2 regions of the Pseudomonas sp. Irchel s3b5 genome follow, and region 1 is predicted to be linked to the other one. Evidence: riboswitches for the same ligand, from Rfam matches in the RefSeq annotation. Region 1 holds a riboswitch; the other holds the start of a gene.
The links. Region 1 has a riboswitch for cobalamin ahead of CKW15_RS02210 (CbtB-domain containing protein). Riboswitches for the same ligand answer to the same signal wherever they lie in the genome.
Positions count from the first base shown of each region.

Region 2: it holds a riboswitch for cobalamin, as region 1 does, so the genes downstream of both, cobO (cob(I)yrinic acid a,c-diamide adenosyltransferase) here and CKW15_RS02210 (CbtB-domain containing protein) in region 1, are expected to answer to the same signal.

Region 1 is NZ_FYDY01000002.1:6,408-9,806, forward strand. It holds gene cobW (cobalamin biosynthesis protein CobW) at 1-789, opposite strand, end outside; cobalamin riboswitch at 889-1,101, opposite strand; cobalamin riboswitch at 1,322-1,549, shown strand; gene CKW15_RS02210 (CbtB-domain containing protein) at 1,668-1,859, shown strand; gene CKW15_RS02215 (CbtA family protein) at 1,871-2,584, shown strand; gene CKW15_RS02220 (cobalamin biosynthesis protein) at 2,581-2,994, shown strand; gene cobM (precorrin-4 C(11)-methyltransferase) at 3,078-3,399, shown strand, end outside.
Region 2 is NZ_FYDY01000021.1:64,567-67,965, reverse strand. It holds gene CKW15_RS20155 (cobyrinate a,c-diamide synthase) at 1-870, opposite strand, end outside; gene cobO (cob(I)yrinic acid a,c-diamide adenosyltransferase) at 867-1,478, opposite strand; cobalamin riboswitch at 1,560-1,793, opposite strand; gene CKW15_RS20145 (hypothetical protein) at 1,947-2,531, shown strand; gene CKW15_RS20140 (sorbosone dehydrogenase family protein) at 2,598-3,399, shown strand, end outside.

The DNA of each region.
Region 1 (3,399 bases):
ATCGAAGGCGTCGTGATCGTGGTCGTCATGATCATCGCCGTCGTGATGGTGATCGTGGTGGCTGTGACGGCTGTCGATGTGTTCTTCGGAACCGGCGCCGAGGCCGATCAGCACGTCCAGCGGCAAACGACCGCTGCTGGCTTCGATGATTTTCACTGCGGGCGGCAGCTCTTCGGCGACTTCCGCGCGCACGCGGGCCAGGTCTTGCGGGTTGATCAGGTCGGCTTTGTTGAGGATCACCAGGTCGGCGCTGGCCAATTGGTCTGCAAACAGTTCGTGCAGCGGCGATTCGTGGTCCAGGTTCGGATCGAGTTTGCGCTGGGCGTCGACCTGATCCGGGAACGCGGCGAACGTGCCAGCCGCGACGGCCGGGCTATCGACCACGGTGATCACCGCGTCGACGGTGCAGGCGCTGCGGATTTCCGGCCACTGGAAGGCTTGCACCAGCGGTTTTGGCAGGGCCAGGCCCGAGGTTTCGATGAGGATGTGATCAAGATCGCCGCGACGGGCGACCAGTTCGCGCATCACCGGGAAGAATTCTTCCTGGACGGTGCAGCACAGGCAGCCGTTGGCCAATTCGTAGACGCGGCCGTTGGCTTCTTCTTCGGTGCAACCGATGGAGCACTGTTTGAGGATTTCGCCGTCGATACCCAACTCGCCGAACTCGTTGACGATCACCGCGATGCGGCGACCCTGAGCGTTGTCGAGCATGTGCCGCAGCAAGGTGGTTTTGCCCGAGCCGAGGAAACCGGTGACGATGGTGACGGGAAGTTTGGCCAGTGTTTTCATCGGATGCCCTTTGGCTTTGGTGGCGGGCATACGGGACGAGAACCGGCCACGCGCACACGCGCCGGAAGCGTTCGCCACCGGATCACCCCGCCCGGTTGTAGTGAGAATCTGTATCGAGGCAGGTCTCCTGGCTGACGGTGTGCCGGCCTTGGGGCCAGGCATTCGCTGCGCCTTCCCGCGGGCTCAAGGTTGAGCCTGCAGTGGCGTGGCAGCGAACATCACCGTTCACAGTTGCGGGGGCAGCCGCGGCATTGACCGCGTTCCCTTCTTAGCTTCGACAAATGCCGAAGAACCTCGAATGCGCAAGGCTACGCATCGTATTGGGGCGGGTCAATGCTTGCGATCCCTGTGGCGAGGGGGCTTGCCCCCGTTCGGCGGCGAAGCCGTCGCAGATTCTGAGTAGAGGTGTGTCTGTAAAAATGTAAGGGGTCGCTTCGCAGCCCGACGGGGGCAAGCCCCCTCGCCACAGGGTTTTGTGCAAAGCCCAAACAAGAACCGCTGCCAATTGACGCCAACGCCTCGCCCATGCTCTCCTACACGCCTTGTTACGGGTGCCCTTCACAGGGTGAAACGGGAAACCGGTGAATCATGTGCTTTACTCTAAAGCCATGTCAGTCCGGTGCTGCCCCCGCAACGGTAAGCGAGCGAAGCGTCAGATCCACTGTGCCAATGTGGCATGGGAAGGTGATGCTTGCAGGTTCAGGCAAATGCCTTGCGCCCCTCGTGAGCCCGGAGACCGGCCCGCAACACAAAGTGACCAGTACGGCCACTGAACAACAAACCCGCGGTGGGCGGGCGCTGTTTGAACCCTGCGCGCCCGTTCGTGCGGGGTTTTGCATGCGCCCTTATTCCCCGCTGACAGACTAGAGGGAAATGCCATGTCGATCATCAGCAGTGCCGAACACACCAGCGCGAGCAGCACTTCAACCCTGACCCAACGTCTGACCGCAGCCATCTGCGCGTCGATCCTCGGTGCCTGCCTTGTGTATTTCGCCGGTTTCTCGCACATCGAAGCGGTCCACAATGCCGCGCACGATACCCGTCACAGCGCCGCGTTCCCGTGCCATTGAGACCTGCCGACATGATCAAGCGTATTGCCCAAACCGCAGGTTTCACCGGTCTGCTGGCGGCCCTGCTGCTGACCCTGCTGCAAAGCTTCTGGGTCTCACCGCTGATTCAGCAGGCCGAGACCTACGAAAAATCCGAACCGGTCGCTGTTGAAGTCCACGAACATGCGCACACCGAGGGCGCCGTCGCCGCGCACACTCACAATGCCGAAGCGTGGGAACCCGAAGACGGTTGGCAACGCGTGCTGTCGACCACCGGCGGCAATCTGGTGGTGGCTGTCGGTTTCGCCCTGATGCTGGCGGGCCTGTACACCTTGCGCGCACCGACCAAAACGTCACAGGGCCTGCTCTGGGGCCTGGCCGGTTATGCCACCTTCGTGCTTGCCCCGACGCTCGGCCTGCCGCCGGAACTGCCGGGTACAGCGGCGGCTGATCTGGCGCAACGGCAGATGTGGTGGATCGGCACTGCGGCTTCTACGGCTGTCGGTATCGCCCTCATCGTCTTCGGCCGTCACTGGCTGATGAAAGTCCTGGGTGTGGCGATTCTCGCCGTTCCCCATGTGATTGGCGCACCGCAACCGGAAGTGCATTCGATGCTTGCGCCAGAGGCGCTGGCAGCCCAGTTCAACATCGCTTCGCAGTTGACCAACGTTGCGTTCTGGCTGGCCCTGGGCCTGATCAGCGCCTGGTTGTTCCGCCGCAAAAGCGATGGTCAATACCACGCATGACTGAAAACAGCGCAGCGCCGACGTTTGTAGTCGGCCTGGGTTGCCAGCGCGGCTGCCCCGTCAGCACGTTGCTGGCGCTGCTCGACCAAGCGTTGGCGGCGCACCAGATTGCACGTCATCAAATCAAGGCGCTGGCCAGCATCGATTTGAAGCGCGACGAACCTGCGTTGATTGAGCTGGCACAGCAGCTTGGCCTGGAATTAAAGTATTTCAGCAGTGAACAGCTGGCCGCTTATGAACCGCAACTCAGTCATCAATCGCAAATTGCCTTTGAACGCACCGGTTGCTACGGGGTGGCGGAAAGCGCCGCGCTGGCTCTGGCTGAACAACTGGCCCAAGGCCCGGCAAAACTGCTGATCCCGCGACAAAAGTATGCCCAGGCAACCCTGGCATTGGCCGGCGCGGCCTGAAAACACCGATAATCCCCGCTCTCGATCATGAACATTCTTCATCTGAAGCCCTGTTCAGCCCCTTTTCCCCACAGGAACCGACGATGACCGTCTACTTTATTGGCGCTGGTCCCGGCGACCCCGAACTGATCACCGTCAAAGGCCAACGACTGATTCGCAGCTGCCCGGTGATCATCTACGCCGGTTCACTGGTGCCCGCTGCGGTGCTGGAAGGTCATTGTGCCGAACAGGTGGTCAACAGCGCCGAACTCCACTTGGAACAGATCATCGAGCTGATTAAAGCTGCCGATGCCAACGGTCAGGATGTGGCACGCGTGCACTCCGGCGATCCGAGCCTGTATGGCGCGATTGGCGAGCAGATTCGCTACTTGCGTGAGCTCGACATTCCTTTTGAAATCGTGCCCG
Region 2 (3,399 bases), on a different contig from region 1:
ATAACCGCCCGGCAGATAGAGACTGTCTACCTCCGGCAACACGCTATCGCGGATCGGCGAGAAGAATGACAACTCGGCGCCCATCGCCCGCAACAGGTCCAGGCTCGCGCCGTAGGTGAACGCAAAAGCTTCGTCCCGGGCCACGGCGATACGCACACCGGCCAGCAACGGTTCGACGTCAATCACGTCCGGCGCCGCGAACGCCACTGCGGGCGGCAGCGCCACCTCGCAACTGCTGGCCAAGGCATCGGCGGCCGCATCGAGGCGCACATCGAGATCGTTCAATTCACTGGCCTGCACCAGACCGAGGTGCCGACTCGGCAATTCGATTCCGGTTTCCCGGGACAAGGCGCCGTACCAACGCAGTCCCTCGGTCAGGCTACCTTCGAGCAACTGCGCATGGCGCAACGTACCGACGCGGTTGGCCAGCACACCGGCAAACGGCAAGTCCGGCTGATAACGCGCCAGCCCCAACGCCAATGCGCCGAAGGTCTGGGCCATGGCGGTGCCGTCAATGACGCCCAGCACCGGCACACCGAAGTGCCGCGCCAGATCCGCACTGGACGGCGTTCCGTCAAATAAACCCATGACGCCTTCGATCAGGATCAGGTCGGCTTCGCCGGCGGCTTCCCACAACAGACGGCGACTTTCCTGCTCGCCCACCATCCACATGTCCAGTTGATACACCGGCGCACCACTGGCACGCTCGAGAATCATCGGGTCGAGAAAGTCTGGCCCGCATTTGAACACGCGAACCTTGCGCCCCTGGTTGCGATGCAAACGGGCGAGCGCGGCGGTGACGGTGGTCTTGCCCTGACCGGAGGCCGGCGCGGCGATCAGTACCGCCGGGCAATGACGTGGTTGATTCACAGCTCGACGCCTTTCTGCGCTTTGATGCCGGCCTGGAAGGCGTGCTTGAGCATGCCCATTTCGGTGGCGGTGTCGGCCATCTCGATCATTTCCGGCTTGGCGGCGCGGCCCGTGACGATCACATGCTGCATCGGCGGCCGCGCCTGCAAATCGCTGAGCACCTGATCGAGGTCAAGGTAGCCATGCTTGAGGGCGATGTTCAATTCATCGAGCACCACCAGGCCGACGGACGGATCGCGCAGCAGTTCGCGGGACACTTCCCAGGCCGCTTCGGCGGCGGCGATGTCGCGCTGGCGATCCTGGGTTTCCCAGGTAAAGCCCTCGCCCATCACATGGAAACGCACTTGCTCCGGGAAACGGCGGAAGAACAACTCTTCGCCCGTGCTGTTACGCCCCTTGATGAACTGCACCACACCGCATTGCATGCCGTGGCCCATGGCGCGCGCGAGCATGCCGAACGCCGAACTGCTCTTGCCTTTGCCGTTACCGGTCAGCACCAGCAACAGGCCGCATTCATTCGGGGAATTGGCGATGCGTTCGTCGATCACCGCTTTTTTGCGCTGCATGCGCGCCAGGTGGCGTTCGTCACGATCGGGGGTGTCAGTCATGGGGAAGCTCTCCGTTGAGGCGGGAATAACGGCGGGCAGGCACAAAAAAAGAAGGCAACAAGCCTGGCATCGCCCACCGTGATGCCGTTGAATGAATCAGGCCGGTCTCCGGGCTCATGAGCGGTTTGCACCCGACTGCGCGCCTTCCCATATCGACCCTCGATACAGTGGCTCAAAGCTCAGTCTTCACTCATTTACCGTTGCGGGGGCAGCGCCGGGATCATGACCTTCAACAGTTTGAAGAGCTCATTCACCGGCTTCCCTGTTTCACTCTGTCGACCCAAGCCACAGAGCACCTGAAACAAGCCGCGAAGGTTAGAGGGTTGGGGGTGGAGCGTCAATTAAAGCCGGGACGTCGGATGGGAATATCGACTGGCGCTCAATATTCTGACGCCAATCTTGTGCCTCGCCCCCAGCAGCGATATCAAATAGCCACAAACCCACAACACAATAACAAGGGTGAGCCCCATGCAAGGCATGATCATCAGCAATCCAAAACTGGAATTCCTGCGCCCGGTACTGGAACGCTGGTTCGACTGTATTGACCGCTACAATGCCGTGCGCGGTGACGGTGACGCGCCCTACTGGCACGACGAAAAAGCCAATCTGGGACTGCTTTCAGCCGCCGCCTGGATGGCCGAAATGGTCACGCTGCAACACACGCAAACGCGCAAGCAAACCGAAGACGGCGAGCGCAACAGTCGCGCCGATCTGCTGCTTGCCTCGCCCGAAACCCGTGCCTATTTCCAGGCGACCCAGCGCTGGCCACGGGTCAACAGTCTCGATCTGACCCAGGCGTTGCTCGACATCACCAGCGACGCCAAACGCGTGAGCCACGCCAGCGACCTGAGACTCGGCTGCCTGTTCGCTGCACCGCAAAAAGCCCAGCAAGGTGCTACGCCAGAAGAGCTCCAGGACATGGTCGATGACCTGCAAAAAATAAACACCTGCGCCGTTGCCTGGTATTTCCCTTACGCCTATCGCAAATTGCGCAACGAAGCCGGCCACTATCATCCCGGTATTGCCGTGCTTTTGAAGGAAGCGCACGGCTGAAGGTTGAACCATCAAAAGGCAACACTTCTCTATGATGAGAACAAGGCATTCATAGGGAAGATCAGTATGCGCACAGCCCCGTTCGTTTTCGTTATCGCCCTCACTGGAGGGCTCGTCGCCTGTGGCGAGACCTCCAGCCTGCAAGTCTCCGACGGCACCGGCCCATCTCCCCAACTGCCCGAACCCAGTAAAACCCTGATCCCGACAGTCAACATCGCACCCGCCATCGGCTGGCCTGCGGGCGTGAAACCCATTGCCGCCGCAGGCACTCAAGTGACGGCTTTTGCCGAAGACCTTGATCACCCGCGCTGGCTCTATGTACTGCCAAACGGCGACGTGTTGGTGGCCGAAACCAACGCCCCGGCCAAACCCGATGATGGCAGTGGCATCAAGGGCTGGATCACCAAGAAAGTGATGGGCCGCGCCGGGGCCGGCGTGCCGAGCGCGAACCGCATCACCTTGCTGAGGGACAAGGATCACGACGGTATCGCCGAAACCCGCAGCGTGTTTCTGGAGAACCTCAATTCACCGTTCGGTATGACACTGGTCGGCAATGACTTCTACGTGGCCGACACGGACCGCCTGCTGCGCTTTCACTATGAGCATGGCGATACCGAAATCAAGTCCCCACCGATCAAAGTGGTCGACTTGCCGGGAGGCCCGTTGAATCACCACTGGACCAAAAATGTCATCGCCAGCAAGGATGGCCGCAAGCTCTACGTCACCGTGGGCTCCAACAGCAACGTCGCCGAAAACGGCATGGATAAAGAGGAAGGTCGCGCCGCGATCTGGGAAGTGGATCGCACCACCGGCAACCAGCGGATTTTCGCTTCAGGCTTGCGCAACCCCAATGGCCTGGCCTGGGAAC